Regions from separate parts of the Couchioplanes caeruleus genome, predicted to be linked through region 2. Evidence: riboswitches for the same ligand, from Rfam matches in the RefSeq annotation. Region 2 holds a riboswitch; the other holds the start of a gene.
What was found. A riboswitch is a leader RNA that binds a small molecule or an ion and turns the genes downstream of it on or off. The one in region 2 is predicted to bind guanidine.

Region 1: another riboswitch for guanidine. It lies ahead of EDD30_RS33385 (MBL fold metallo-hydrolase); the one in region 2 lies ahead of EDD30_RS21660 (DMT family transporter).

The regions. Positions count from the first base shown of each region.
Region 1 is NZ_RJKL01000001.1:7,392,373-7,399,496, forward strand. Features, by position in the region: gene EDD30_RS33370 (NifU family protein) at 1-165, opposite strand, end outside; gene EDD30_RS33375 (NADH-quinone oxidoreductase subunit B family protein) at 169-1,158, opposite strand; gene EDD30_RS33380 (helix-turn-helix domain-containing protein) at 1,326-1,946, shown strand; gene EDD30_RS33385 (MBL fold metallo-hydrolase) at 2,166-3,044, opposite strand; guanidine-III (ykkC-III) riboswitch at 3,056-3,122, opposite strand; gene EDD30_RS33390 (hypothetical protein) at 3,163-3,645, opposite strand; gene EDD30_RS33395 (glycosyl hydrolase) at 3,940-6,396, shown strand; gene EDD30_RS33400 (response regulator) at 6,498-7,124, opposite strand, start outside.
Region 2 is NZ_RJKL01000001.1:4,874,245-4,881,368, forward strand. Features, by position in the region: gene EDD30_RS21640 (class I SAM-dependent methyltransferase) at 1-540, opposite strand, end outside; gene EDD30_RS21645 (hypothetical protein) at 895-1,104, shown strand; gene EDD30_RS21655 (FG-GAP repeat domain-containing protein) at 1,626-3,749, shown strand; guanidine-III (ykkC-III) riboswitch at 3,938-4,004, shown strand; gene EDD30_RS21660 (DMT family transporter) at 4,020-4,334, shown strand; gene EDD30_RS21665 (metallophosphoesterase) at 4,543-5,436, opposite strand; gene EDD30_RS21670 (GatB/YqeY domain-containing protein) at 5,462-5,914, shown strand; gene EDD30_RS21675 (transglycosylase domain-containing protein) at 5,985-7,124, opposite strand, start outside.

The DNA of each region.
Region 1 (7,124 bases), 2.5 Mb from region 2:
CCCTGCCGCGATCCGGGTCAGCCCGGCGCCGTAGAGCTGCACCAGGCAGCGGATCAGCTCCTCGGCGAGGTCGGCCGCGCGCCGATCGGGCCGCCCGCGCAACTCCGCCAGGAGCTGGTCGATACGCTCCGCGGCCGCCTCGGGTGCCGTCCTCGTGATCTCCACGGCTCAGGTCGCCGGCATCCGTACGGTGAAGCCGCGAAGCGTCCGCACGACCGGCGCGTAAGTCTCACCGGACGGCACAGCACCGGCCGCCGGCACTTCCATGAAGGGCATGAACTTGTCGGGAAACCCGGGCATGGTGCATCCGATGCAGATCCCGCCCACGTTCGGACAGCCGCCGACCCCGTTGATCCACCCTCGTTTCGCGACGTTGCACCGCACCACCTGACCCCAGCACCCCACCTTGACGAGGCAGTTCGACGACCCGTACCCGGTCGCGAAGTCGCTCTGGTCGTAGGCGGAGGCCCGGTCGCACCCGGAGTGCACGGTCGCCTCGAACAACCAGCGCGGCCGCAACGCCTCGTCGAGCGGGATCGTCCGAGCCTGCCCGCTGATCTGGTAGAGCAGGTGGAGGATGGTCTCGGACAGGTTGTCCGGGTGGGTCGGGCAACCCGGCACGCAGACCAGCGGCAACCCGGTCTTGGACTTCCACTCCCAGCCGAGGTGGTCCGGGACGCCCATCGCGCCGGTGGGGTTGCCGGCCATCGCATGGATGCCGCCGTACGCCGCGCAGGTGCCGACCGCCATCACCGCCGTCGCCTTCGGCGCCAGCCGGTCCAGCCACTCGGTGGTGGTGATGGGCTGCTCGGTCCGCGGATCGGTGCCGAACCCGCTCCAGTAACCCTGCTCCTTGTTGTTCTCGTCCGGCACGGACCCCTCGACGATCAGGATGAACGGCTCCAGCTCGCCGCGGTCGGCGCGATGGAACCATTCGATGAAGCTGTCGGCGCTACCGTCCGGGCCGTTCTCGAACCCGAAGAACGGCCAGTGCAGCGCGATCCGCGGAAGGCCCGGTAGGGCACCCAGCACGAGATCCTCGATGCTGGGCTGGGTCGCCGCAGTCAACGCCACCGACTCGCCGTCGCAGCTCAGACCGCCGTTCATCCAGAGGACGTGTAATACCTGCTCATCGCCGTCGAGGGGTGAGACGTTCACGAGCCGTCACCGTCCGATCCAGGTGCGACTGGGGACTCAGGCGGTTCAGTATTCGGTCGAGGCCAGCCTATTTCGCGGATCCGGCGGTGGACGTCACCCGATCGGGTACGAGATACATCCGTAAGCTCTTTCCGATGGCCACATCGGATCCTGGGTAAGGAGGCAAGATGTCGCCGTCTCCGGGGTTGGGCGAGGAAGACATCGAGGTCTTGCCGGTCGTGGTGGTCTCCCAGACGTTCCGGGCGCGCCCCTCCGCGCTGCCCGACATTCGTGACCTCTTCCGCCGACAGCTCACCGCTAGTCCGGTGTCCGACGAGGACGTCCGCACGCTGTGCGACCGGGTCGCCGACGTCCTCCTGGAGGTTGCCGGCACGAATGGCGCCATTCAGATCTCATTGCGGATCTTTCCCACGTCGGCGGAGGTGGACGTGCTCATGGCCCTGGACCGCGAGCCGGTGCCCGGCCGTGGGACCACTCCGGCGCTGCGCCCCGGCGATCCGACCGGGGTCGGCACCGATCCGGTGCCCGACCGCGGAGCCCCGATCGCGCAATCGCGGCCCGAGTCCAAGCCACCGCTCGCCATGCCGGCCCCGAAGAGGGCCGAAGGGTCCTTCGCCACCTGGCTCTCCGCCAGGCTGCGAGCCGAGGGCATGTCCATGGAAATGGCGGCTCGCGCACTGCAGGTGTCGACGAAGACGATCAGCCGCTGGGTCAGCGGCACCACCGAACCCCGCCTCCGCGACCTCTACCGGATCCGCCACGTCTTCGGCGAACCCCCGCTCCACTGAGCCCTGGCACGCGTCGTGGCCGGCGTCGCTGCATTCCGACTACGCCGCGGACGACAAAACCCCCGATATAGCCGAGGGGCGTCGCTCTTCGCCGACCCTCGCGGCGCGGCAGCCGGACTCAGGTCCGGCTGCCGCTTCCGGTCTGCGGCGCTGGGGATGGTGACCCGCTCACCATCGTGGCGGCGGCCGGCAACGGGAGGCCGCCGGGGTTGCCGACCCTCACGGTTCCCAGCAGATGACGAAGTCGGCGTAGGGGTGTCGGCCGGTCCGCCCGTCCACCTCGTCGATGGCTGCGCGGACGTCACGCAGCCGCCGAGGGCTCATCTGCAGCGGCGGCTCGTCGGGCTGGTAGGTGGTGCGGATCGGGTAGTCGACGCCGGGCGTGGTGGTCATCTCGATGTGGCAGCCGAGGACGTGGCTGACCGCGCGCGTCTCGGTGAACCGCACGAGCCGGTCGATCGTGTCGCGGAAGGCCGCCCAGTCCTGCACGTACAGGCGTCCGGGATAGACGGTGTCACCGGTGAACAGGAAGCCGGTGAAAGCGTCGTAGAAGGTCACCGCCGCCTCGTGGTGGCCGGGGCTGGCCAGGCATTCCAACACCCGTCCGCCCAGGTCAAGTGTGGTCACCCGGTCCAGATCGGCGCCCAGTCCGAGGTACGCCCACGCCGTGGCGCGGTCGGCCCCCACGACGACGGTGTCCGGCCGGCCGGCGAACTGCCCGTCGCCGGCGACGTGGTCGCCGTGGGCGTGCGTGTGCAGGACCAGCAGCTCATACCGGTCGCGGGGGTGTGCGGCCAGCCACCGCCCCACCAGGTCGTCGACGGTACGGCGCAACGGGAAGAACTCCGCGGCGGCGGTGGCCCCGGTGTCGAGCAGGACGGCACGGTCGTTGCCGAACAGCAGGAACAGGAAGGGCGCCTCGCAGTGGACCGCCATGTTCTGTCGCAGGATGAGGGTGTGGGCGTCGTACGCGTGCACCTGGATGTCGGGGTCGGTGTTGTGCTTGGCCGACTCCGAGCCGTGGATCCACCGCACGTCGAGGCTGCGCCCCTGCGAGGGTGCCGCGGTGAAGTCGATCGGGTGCGTGCCTCCGGTCATGACGCCTCCCACGAGCGTCGTCTTTGCGGACCGGGTACGGCGCATCTCGTCCGGGGAAGACGATCATCCGTCTCCGACGGGAAAAGTAGCAAGCCGTCCCTCCCCTCGCAACAGGCGGTCACGGCGCCAGCGTGCCGGCCTCGGTCTGCTCGGGAGTCCCGGCCTGCCAGTCCTTGGCGTCGCGCCGCACCATCGCCCAGGCCACCACGATGAACACGCCGGCGAGCATGGGCAGGAACGGCACCACCGTCACGCCGAGCAGGCCGTACGGCACCACCGCGGTGAACTCCCAGACGGTGGCGAGAACCAGGGTGACGCCGGCCGCCCAGTGCCAACCACGCCGGGCGGCCAGGACGGGCGTCGCCGTCGCGGCGGCGAGGTGGATCAGGAAGCCCACCAGGTAGTACCCGTACGGGACCGCGTCCCACCAGTCGTCGCCGCCCTCCTGGTACCGCTTGATCGCCTCCGTGCGGTATTCCAGGAAGTACGGGTCAAGGTAGTCGGTCGGCCACCACGGCAGGATCAACAAGCTGGCCCAGACCACGCCGACGGCCAGCCAGGCCAGCGTCCGCGCGCGACGGGCACCGTTCGACAGGAACACGCGCCACCTCCACTGCACCGGAGACTACCGACGGACAGCCGCCTCTCGATCCGCCGAGCGGCAACCTTTACGAAAGCCTCACATGGCTCAGGTGATCCGATGTCACGGGTCGCGCGGCGCGACGACCGGCTTCGCAGAATCTCCCCATCATGCACACAATGGCGCGGATACGGCCAGACGCTCCACATGAGACATGCGTCATTGAACGCGTTCAAGTCACTTCCGTAGGCTTCCCGCGCGGGGCGGACCGCCCTCGAGAACCGCGATCGCATCAAGAGAGGTGGTAGGGAAGCGGTGGCTGCAGGAAGAGAACCGAAGGTCGCGCATCGTCGACCGATACTGGCATTCGTCGTCGCCGCCGTGGTGGCCGCGACGACCGCGGCGATTCCGGCGACCGCGGCGTCAGCCGATCCGGCGTGGCTGAAGCGGCTGTTCACCCAGGAGTTCGAGGAGGACTTCCAGCGAACGGCACAGGGATTCACTCCGAACCATTGGCCGAACAGCAGCGGCCAGCAAGCCCGCTGGGTCTTGTCGAAAGGTGAGGGCGTCCGCGACAGCGCCGGAGTGGCCGGCGGCGCCCAGCGTTTCCGGGTGGAGAACCGGCCCGAAGGCGCCGACGTCCACCTGGTGAATCCCCACTCGTTCGTGCGGGGTCAGGCGTACCGGGTCCAGTTCATGGCGCGAGCGGAACGGACCACCAAGGTCGATCTGTTCCTGCGCCGGGACGTCCGGCCCTTCACGCCGGACGCCAGCAAGACGATCGAGGTGACCCGGGAGTGGAAGTCGTTCACCTTCCAGGGCACCTACACCGCGGCTGTCGCAGGATCGTTCCGCATCGGGCTCCAGGAGACCGGCGTCGACGTGTTCATCGACCGGTACGCCGTCTTCCGCGTCACCGGCTCCGACCGGATCGCGCCCATCGACATTCCCGCCGGCATGGACGCGACGGAGCAGACCACGCTCGTTCACGACGTCGACTTCGAGGGGGAGTACACCCACGGCCGGTACGCGCGCGGCTGGCAGCCGAACGACCCCTCCAACAGGGCGGACGCGTTCGAGGCCGGCCCCGAGACCCGCGCCGGCTACTTCGTCGACGGCACGACCTCGCAGCGGTTCAAGCGCGAGACCTACGTCGCCGACAACAAGGTGCTGGAGAGCAGGGCCGAGCTCTACTACTCGTTCACCTGCCAGCCGAAGAAGAAGTACCGCGTCACCGCACATCTGCGGGCCGATCAAGGGCAGACCGAGGTGCCGGCGCAGTTCGGGGTGCGCCGGGCCCCGGAGCCTTACACCTTCCTCACCGTACGTAACCTCAAGCTCGGCGGATCTTGGCAGCCGGTGGAGATGGACGTCGTCTGCGTGCAGCGCGCCGGAACGGGCATCCAACTGCGGCTGACCGTCGGGCAGGTCGACAAGAACATCTACATCGACGACCTGACCGTCTCCGAGGTGCACGACAATCCCGCCCACCCGGTGGGCACCGGCGTGGTCTCGGACAATCTGTTCGGCATTCACAGCCCGTTGATGCACAACCCGAACTGGCGGTGGCCCGCGCTGGGACAACACGTGGTCCGGCTCTGGGACACCAATACCGCGTGGCGCTTCCTGGAGAAGGACCAGGACGTCTGGCCCTGGGACGACGGCCAGTACGGCAAGCGGCTCGACCAGACGTTCATGAAGAAACTGATCCAGACCAGGAACACGCTCGATCCCAAGCTGAAGATCGTCTACACCATGGGGGAGACCCCGAACTGGGCCAGCTCCAAGCCCGACACTCCGAACTTCGCCGCGGCGCCTCCGAAGAACGACGAGGACTGGAAGGACTACGTGCGTACCGTCGCCCGCCGGTACAAGGGCGAGATCGACGTGTACGAGCTCTGGAACGAGCCCGACGCCGGCCCTCGTGCGGATGGTAGGTCGTTCTACAGCGGCACCCCCGAGCGCATGGCCCAACTCGCCCGGCTGGCGCGCGACGTGCTGGACCGGGAGGACGAGGAAGCGATCCTGGTCAGCCCCGGCATCACCACCGGCGGCGTGAGCTGGCTCGACCGGTTCCTTGCCGCCGGCGGCGCGGAGGCCGTCCACGGCGTCGGATTCCACTGGTACTTCGGTACAAACCCGGAGAATGTGGGCTACATCGACAACATCCGTGACGTGATGAGGCGGCACGGCATCGAGCACAAGAAGCTGTGGAACACCGAGGGCAGCTCGTCCAACTGCGTCGGCGGGGTCGGACCCTGCCTCAACGACAAGGTCGCGGTCTGCCTCAAGGACGGCGCCTGCGACGCCGCATTCTGCGCGGCGGAACCCGGCAACTGCCGGGAAGTCAACGCCGTCGAACGGCGCTCCGCCGTCGCCCGGGCACTGTTGCTCATGGCCGGTCGCGGCGTGGAGAACTTCAACTTCTACACCTTGGAAGGAAGCCACGACGCCAAGCTGCTCGAGTCGGCGGCGACATCGGACTACACCACGCCCAGCGAGGAGGGCAGGGGATACAGCGCCGCCGCCGATTGGCTTCGCGGCGGGAAGGTGCTTCAGTCGTACATCATCAGGGACGATATTTACGTGCTGCGCATCCAGCAGGGCGCACAGCAGCACTCCGTCCTGTGGACCACCGGCGAAGGCGTGCGCGTCCGGCTTCCGCAACAGTGGAACGCCGGGCAAGCCACCACGCTGGCCGGCACGCGGGTCGACATCTCGGCCGACCGGGAACTCGACCTCGGACTCGAACCGGTGAAGATCGCCTCCTGACCGAGAGCGAGGCCGACCTGAGGCGACCGCGCCGCCGGCGAAGGCCGGCGGCGCGGCGCCGCGGTCCCCGAACTGGCAGCGTGGGTCCCCACGAGTCCGCCTCAGCGGCCCAGGCCTCCCTCGCGGGCTCGCAGAATGGCCTCGGCCCGGTCGACGACATGCAGCTTGGCGAAGATGTTGGACACGGTGTTGCGAACCGTCTTGGGTGACAGTTGTAGTCGGTCGGCGATCTGATTGTTGTTCAGGCCGTCCGCGATGAGCCGCAGCACCTCGTTCTCCCGGGGCGTCAGGTGTGGGAAGGCCAGACTGGTGATCGCGGCGGGTGCTGCGGCGAAGAACTCGGTGACACGGCGAGCGATCGTCGGTCCGAAGATCGCCTCTCCATGGGCGGCGGCGACGATTGCCCGGATGATCTGATCCTGCCTGGCGCCCTTGAGCAGATATCCGATCGCCCCGGCGCGCATCGCGGCAAACAGGGTGGCGTCGCCGTCGGCCATCGTCAGTGCGATGACGGCGATGTGGGGGCTCTGGGCCGTGATCTGGCGCGTTGCTTCCACTCCATCGAGGATGGGCATGAGAATGTCCATGACGATGACGTCCGGTTGCAGGTCGGCGGCGAGAGCGACCGCGGCCGCGCCATCCTCGGCGGTGCCGATGACGTCGATGGCCGGTACCGAGTCGAGCAGCATGGCGAGGCCATCACGGTAGACGGGATGATCGTCGACAAG
Region 2 (7,124 bases):
CACCTGTTTCATCGCCAGCTCCCAGGACTTGCCGGGGGTATAAGCCAGCGGCCATTTCCGAGCCACGGCGACCCGGGCTGCCACCGGAAGAAACTGCATTCCGGGTGCGACCCAGTGCGGTTCGATCGGGAAATAACGGTACGGGGTCTGTACCCAGTAGCGCGGCGCCAGGGTGCTGACGGCCTCGGCCATCCGCCGGCGCTGTTCGTGACCACCGACATGTTCCAGGACGCTGTTGCTGAAGACCAGGTCATAGCGGCGTGATGCGATGCTGGCGGGCAGTTCGCAAGCGTCGGCATGGTCGGCCTCGGCCCAGTCGGGCAGCTCGGTGGGCAACGGCTCGAGGTTGACCACGTGCACGCGTGCCGGGCGCACGGGAACCTGGGTCCAGCTGCTGACCCGCCCGCCGAGATCGAGGACGGTCATCTGGGCAAGGTCCGGGAAGGTGTCGGACAGCCAGGCAGCGCGCAGCGCACGCCGTTTCGCGCCATAGGAAGTCGGCGAATCGACGAGATGGAACCGGAGTGAGTGGAGGGGCATTCCTGCCATCGTGGTCCTGCCCCGGCAGGGCGGCAAGATGTTCTCGGTATCGATTTAACATCGCGCTCTCCGTCCACGCGCGCAAGATCTACATGCGTCCACGGACGTTGCGCTGGCAGAATGCCGTGAACCCAGTCAATTTCGGACGACCCGCTACCTTTTTTTGCGACCAGATTGACGCTCGTCGTCGGACGCCCACACTCCGGCGGCTAAATGATCTTGAAGTGGGACTGTGTCTCGTTGGTCTCGACGACGAAAAGGGCTGTTCGTCCGAATCAAAGGCGTGCACGGTCGGATGGGGGTCGTTCTTTAGCCGCCGGGCTGATCGCCGCACCGGTAGCGAGGCTGCGCGAGATGGCTGGCGACGCCTGGGGCGTGTGGCTGGCCACCGTCACCATCGTGCTCGTGTTCGCTGGGACCATTGTCGGGCTCATGCTGCTGTTCTGGAGCGCCGAGCGGGCGGAGTCAGCCTTCGAGGCAACGATTACCGTGATGGTTCTGATAACGCTTGTTCGAGTCGTTGGAGCCGTTGCAGGACGGCGTGAGAACGACCCGCCGAATTAGTGATGTGTCAACGCCGGAGGCCGCTTCCCGCCGCCCGTCGCCGTCCTGAAGAACGGCGGGAACGCCAAGCTCCTGCATCTGCGTCCTCGTGACTGCGCCACCCGCCTGGAGAACATCGCCCGCTTCCTCGACTTCATCGGCGAAAGCATCATCCGCGCAGCAGAACAGGCCCGCGAGCTCCTCCGCACCAAGCCCGGAACAACCAGCGCGTTCTAGCGGTGGCATCGAAGGTGGTGGAGCCAGGCGATCATCGATCTCGGCGCGCGGGCCCGGCGATGGTCGGCATCTAAACATGGAACTTCGGCGAAGTCCACCTGAGTGCTCCGGACCGGGGGGAGGCGATCGTCTCATCCACATTTCTTGCTCGGCGCTGCTCGCGGCCGATACGGTCCCGTTTCGATTCGCGGCTCCGATGGCATCGACAGCCCGGGCCACCAGTCCTTTCGCTACGGGGGAACGCTTTCATGAATTTTTCGACCTTGGGGTCGGCTCGTCGCCTGATGGCCGCAGGCGTGACCGCGGTGTCTCTGACTTTGGGCGTGCCCACGGTGGCGCAGGCCGCGCCGATGGCGGGTGTGCTGGCCGCGGACGTGGCGGACCAGGGTCCGGCCAGCTACGAGCAGAAGCTGAAGGTGGCCGTGAAGTTCGGCCGCGGTGACGACGCCGCCCTGATCGAGCGGACCGACCGCGACTTTGTCATCGGGCTCTGGAAGCTCATCAAGGACGATCCGGACCACCTCGAAGTGAGCGCCGCCGCCGAGCTGGCGTACGGCACCTTGTCCGCGCCGGAAGGCTCGGACGCCACCGCAGCGGCCTGCCGGGAGTTCATCGTCACCGGCGTGTTCGCGGCGTTCGAACGGGACCTCGCCCGCGAGAAGGCCGAGGCCGACGCCAAGCGGCAGAGCGACCTCGCGCGTGCCGCCGCCGCGGCCAGCATCCACGTCGTCGCCGACGCGGCCATGCTCAACGGCGACGACAGGGCCTTCGCCCAGCTGATCTGGAAGCGTGTCGAGAACGACACCGACTGGCCCAAGGTCAAGGAGGCGGCCGCCGCCGCGCTCGCGGGCACCGCCGAGCAGCAGCGTACGTTCATCGCCTCCGGCCTGGCCGCCGCCGCCAAGCAGGACATCGCCGATATCATCGCCAAGGACCAGGAGAAGTCCGAAGCCGAGAAGGCCGCGGCGCTGGCACGCGCCGCGAAGGAGTCCGCCGCACACAAGATCGGGCTGGAGCCCACACCTCAGCTCCTCAACCTGCCGGACCGGGACTTCGTCACCGAGGTGTGGAACCACGCCGCCGGCGGCAGCGAGGTCCAGGCCGCCGCCATCGCCGCGGCACGGAGCAACGACCCGGCCGTGTGGAAGTCCTTCATCGAGGTGGGCATTCACCAGGCCAAGGACCGCGACACCCAGAGGGCCTTCGAGGCGGCGGCGGCCGAGGACCGCCGCCAGGTCGAGGAGATCCTGGTCCGGGCAGAGAAGATCCGGCACCGCAAGCTCGCCGCCGCGGCCCGCGCGGCGCTGGCCGGCACCCGGGATGACGTGAGCTGGTTCCGGCGTACCGGGCAGTTCGAGGTCGGGCCAGACGCGCTGACCGAGGACGCCCGCGCGGACATCCCCGTGGTCTACGGGTACGCCACCGGCGCCATCGCGCCGCTCACGTTCACGACCGGGCCGACGGGTGCATTCACGTCGAGCAAGGGCACCAAGACGGCCGACGGCGCCTACAACATCAGCAAGATCAAGACGTTCCGGGGCGACTTCAACGGCGACAAGATCGTCGACCAGGCGGTGCTCAACGGCGCGGCCGACGGGTCGATGTCGCTGGACACCTTCCTCGCCAAGCCCGACGGCACCTACCAGGCCGGCCTGCGTTCGTGGCAGCACAAGACGTTCGGCGCGTACGACAGGATGCGGCTGACCAGCGGCGACTTCAACAAGGACGGGCGTACCGACATCGCCGGGTTCCTCAGTTACCCCGACTACTCCATCGGCCTGCACACCTGGCTCGCGCGCGAGGACGGTGGCTTCGGCAACCCGACGCGGAGCTGGTTCGCCCCGGCGCAGCCGTACTGGGGCGAGGTCGGCCGGATGAAGATCTTCAGCGGCGACTTCAACAACGACGGCCGTACCGACATCGGGTCGTTCTACGGGCACGCCGACCACAGCGTCGCGATCTACACCTGGACCGCCAACACCAGCGGCGGCTTCGGAAACCCGACCCGGGCCTGGCATGCGCCGTCGACCCCGTACTGGGGCGACGTCAAGCGGTTGACCATCACCGCGGGTGACTTCAACGGCGACGGCCTCGGCGACGCTGCCGGGCTCTACGGGTACGCCGACGGCAAGCTGGCCATGTTCACGTTCACCGCCAAGCTCGGCGGCGGCTTCAACAACGCGCTCGTCTCCTGGAAGTCGACGACCGCGGCATTCGGCTCCTGGGATCGCACCCGCCTCACCGCCGGCGACTTCAACGGCGACGGCCGTGACGACGTCGCATTCCTCCACGGATACGACAACGGTACGGTCGCCCTGCACAGCCTGACCGCCGACACCACGGGCGCGTTCGCCGCCCCGGTCAAGGCGTACAGTTCCGCCACGTTCGGCTCGTACGGCAGCATCAACCTGGCCGACGACCAGACCTGAGCCAGGAAGCGCATCGCCGGCGCGCCGCCGCGCTCCGCGCGCGACAGCGCAGGCAGGACCGGGGCAGCGTCGCCGGTCGCCGGCCGATGTAGCCGATCGGAATGTAGAGAACGCCGGTGGTGGTACGCCGAACACGGTGTGCCACCACCGGCGTTTTGCCGCCGCCATCGGGGGTGGCTACCCTGGGGGTGATGCCGCATCGCGGACATCCCGGACGAGTGCGTGTCGTACCCGGCCTGACAAGACGACCGCCCCAGGGGTGAGTTCGTCATGGCATGGATCGTCCTGATCATCTCCGGCCTGCTCGAGACCGTCTGGGCCGTCGCCCTCGCCAAGAGCCAGTCCTTCAGCCGCATCGTGCCGAGCGTCGTGTTCGCCGTGGCGCTGGTGCTGAGCATGGCGGGGCTCGGCTACGCGCTGCGCAGCGTCCCGATCGGCACCGGCTATGCGGTCTGGGTGGGGATCGGAGCCGTGGGCACGGCGCTGGTCGGCATGGTCGCCCTCGGTGAGTCCACCAGTCTGCCCCGGCTCCTCTGCCTGCTCCTCGTCATCAGCGGCGTCGTCGGCCTCAAGTTCTTCCACTGACGGGCTCATGCCGCCGGTCCAGCGAGAGCGAAGCGTGAGGCTCAGGGCGAGTCGGTGTCGCGGGTTCGGGCAAGGGTGAGGCGTGAGGCTCAAAGCGGGCCGGTGCCGCCGGTTCAGCCAGGGTGAAGACCGAGGTGGGGACGCTCGGGAGAAGTTTCGGGCGACCGACAACAGCGCAGAGGCGGCGGGACGAGCATCTGTCGCCGGCTCAGCGGGGGATCAGCGTCAGGATGGAGGCCTCCGGGCGGCATGCGAAGCGGATCGGGGCCGTCGGGTGGGTGCCGAGGCCTGCCGATACGTGCAGCCACGCCTCGGAGCCCGGCCAGCGGTGCAGGCCCTTGGCCATCGCCTGCGGCAGGTCGCAGTTGGTGGTCAGTGCGCCGTAGCCCGGGACGCAGACCTGGCCGCCGTGCGTGTGGCCGGCCAGCAGGAGAGAGAAGCCGTCCGCCGCCATCGCGTCCAGGACGCGGGAGGCCGGGGTGTGGGTGACGCCGATGTGCAGGTCGGCGCCGGGGGAGGCTTCGCCCGCCACCGAGGGGTAGTCGTCGCGGTCCACGTGGGGGTCGTCGACGCCGACGAACTCGATCGACCGGCCGCCGGCCTTGAGCACCGTACGGGCGTTGTTGAGGTCTGCCCAGCCCGCCTCGCACAGGGCCTGGCGCAGGGTTTCCGTCGGCAGGTCGACGCCCTGGACGTACTCGCGCTCGGGCAGCAGGTATTGCAGCGGGTTCTTCCAGACCGGGCCGCGATAGTCGTTGGAGCCGAACACGAAGGCTCCCGGGAGACCCAGCAGTGGCTCGAGGGCGCGCAGGACGCCGGGCACCGAGTCGGGGGAGGACATGTTGTCGCCGGTGACGACCACGAGGTCGGGGTCGGTGCCGGCGAGGGCGGCGACCCAGGCCTGCTTGCGGTGCTGGGACGGCATCATGTGCAGGTCCGACAGGTGCAGGATGCGCAGGGGCTCCGCGTCCGGTTCGAGCACCGGGACGCTGAAGCGGCGCAGTGTGAAGAGGTTGCGCTCGACCAGGGAGGCATAGGCGAAGGTGGCGCCGCCGACGGCGGCGATCGCGGCGGCCAGGGCGATAAAGGGGCGCTTGCGCATGACGGTCAGAGTAGTTTGACCGTCCATGGGAACGCTGAAGGACCGCCTGAACGATGACCTGCGTGCCGCGATGAAGGGCCGCGACGAGCTGACCACCTCGACGCTGCGGATGGCGCTCTCGGCGGTGCGCAACGCCGAGGTCTCCGGTGACGCCGCGCGGGAGCTCTCCGACGACGAGGTGCTCACGGTGCTGACCAAGGAGGCGAAGAAGCGCCGTGAGGCCGCGACGGCCTTCGAGGACGCCGGGCGTGCCGAGCAGGCCGCGCGGGAGAACGCCGAGGGCGGCATTCTCGACCGGTACCTGCCGGTCCAGCTCTCCGACGAGGAGATCGTCGAGCTGGTCGCGGAGGCGCTGCGCGCCGGTGGCTTCAGCGGGAAGGGGCAGATGGGTCCGGCCATGAAGGCCGCCCAGGCGGCGGTGGCCGGCCGGGCGGAGGGTGGCCGCGTCGCCGCGGAGGTACGCAAGCAGCTCGGCTGAAGTCCGCCCGGCGATCGGAAACGGGCGGGCCATCGAAGGGTGACTCGCCCGTTTCCCGTGAAACCGTGCGCTAGCGGCGTCCGGGTCGCCGGCGGTTGCCGCCGTCGTCCTCTTCCGGGTCGTCGGGCTTGCCGTCGCGGCCCTTGCTGACCTCGATGCTCACGAAGCCGCCCTTGATGGTGCGGCCGCTCGGGTTGGTGCCGGCCGCGGTGCCCTTCGGACAGTTGGACTCGACCTCGGCGCCGACGGTGGCGCTGAAGCCGGCGCCTTCCAGGCGGGCCCGGGCGCCGTCAAGGGTCGCGCAGGTCACCTCCGGGATCAGGCGCTGGTCGCCGAAGGCCATCTTCTTGCTGTCCGGCTTCTTGAAGTCGACCTTGGGCGTGCCGTCCAGGTAGTCCGCCATCGTGCGATAGACGGCGGGATTGACGATGTTGTGTGACATGTAATCCCGGTGGTTCTGATAGTCCGGGTTCACCAGATAGCCGGCGACGGTCAATGAGCTGCTGCCGACGATGAGCGACGCCGTCTTGAAGCCGTCGGTGGTGCCGGTCTTGCCGTAGATCGGATGCCGGATCGTGTTGTAGGCCTGGGCCTCGGTGGAGCCGCTGCAGTTCCCCAACTGGGCCCGGTCGCCGACCGGACAGCGGGCGGCGTCGAGGGCCGCGCGGGCCACGTCGGGACTGGTGGCCCGGACGCAGTGCGGCTTGCCAACGTCGATCTTGTCGCCATCCTGGGACGTGATCTGTTCGACCGGTGTCGGGGTGCAGTACATGCCGTCGCCGGCCAGGGTTGCGTACGCGTTGGCCATCTCCAGCGGGGTGGTGGAGTTCACGCCGAGCGTGAAGGCACCCCACTGGTGTGCCGCCTCCTCGGTGGAGGAGAGGTCGATGTCCGTCTGCGTGCGGAACTGGATGCCGAAGCGCTTGGCGACGTCGACGACCTTCTCGGCGCCGACGCGCTCCTGCAGCGGGACGAAGTAGGTGTTGGTGGATCTGCCGAAGGCGCTCCACATGTTGAGCACGCCGCCGGCCTGCCGGTTCGCGTTCTCGGGACAGTAGTACTTGCCGTTACAGGTAGCTGGGCCGGGGGCGATGATGTACTTCGACACGTACTTCTTGGGCGCATTGATCGAGTACGCCAGCGGGTAGCCGTTCTCCAGGGCCGCGACGATGGTGAACATCTTGCTCACCGAGCCGGCCTGGTAGCCGGT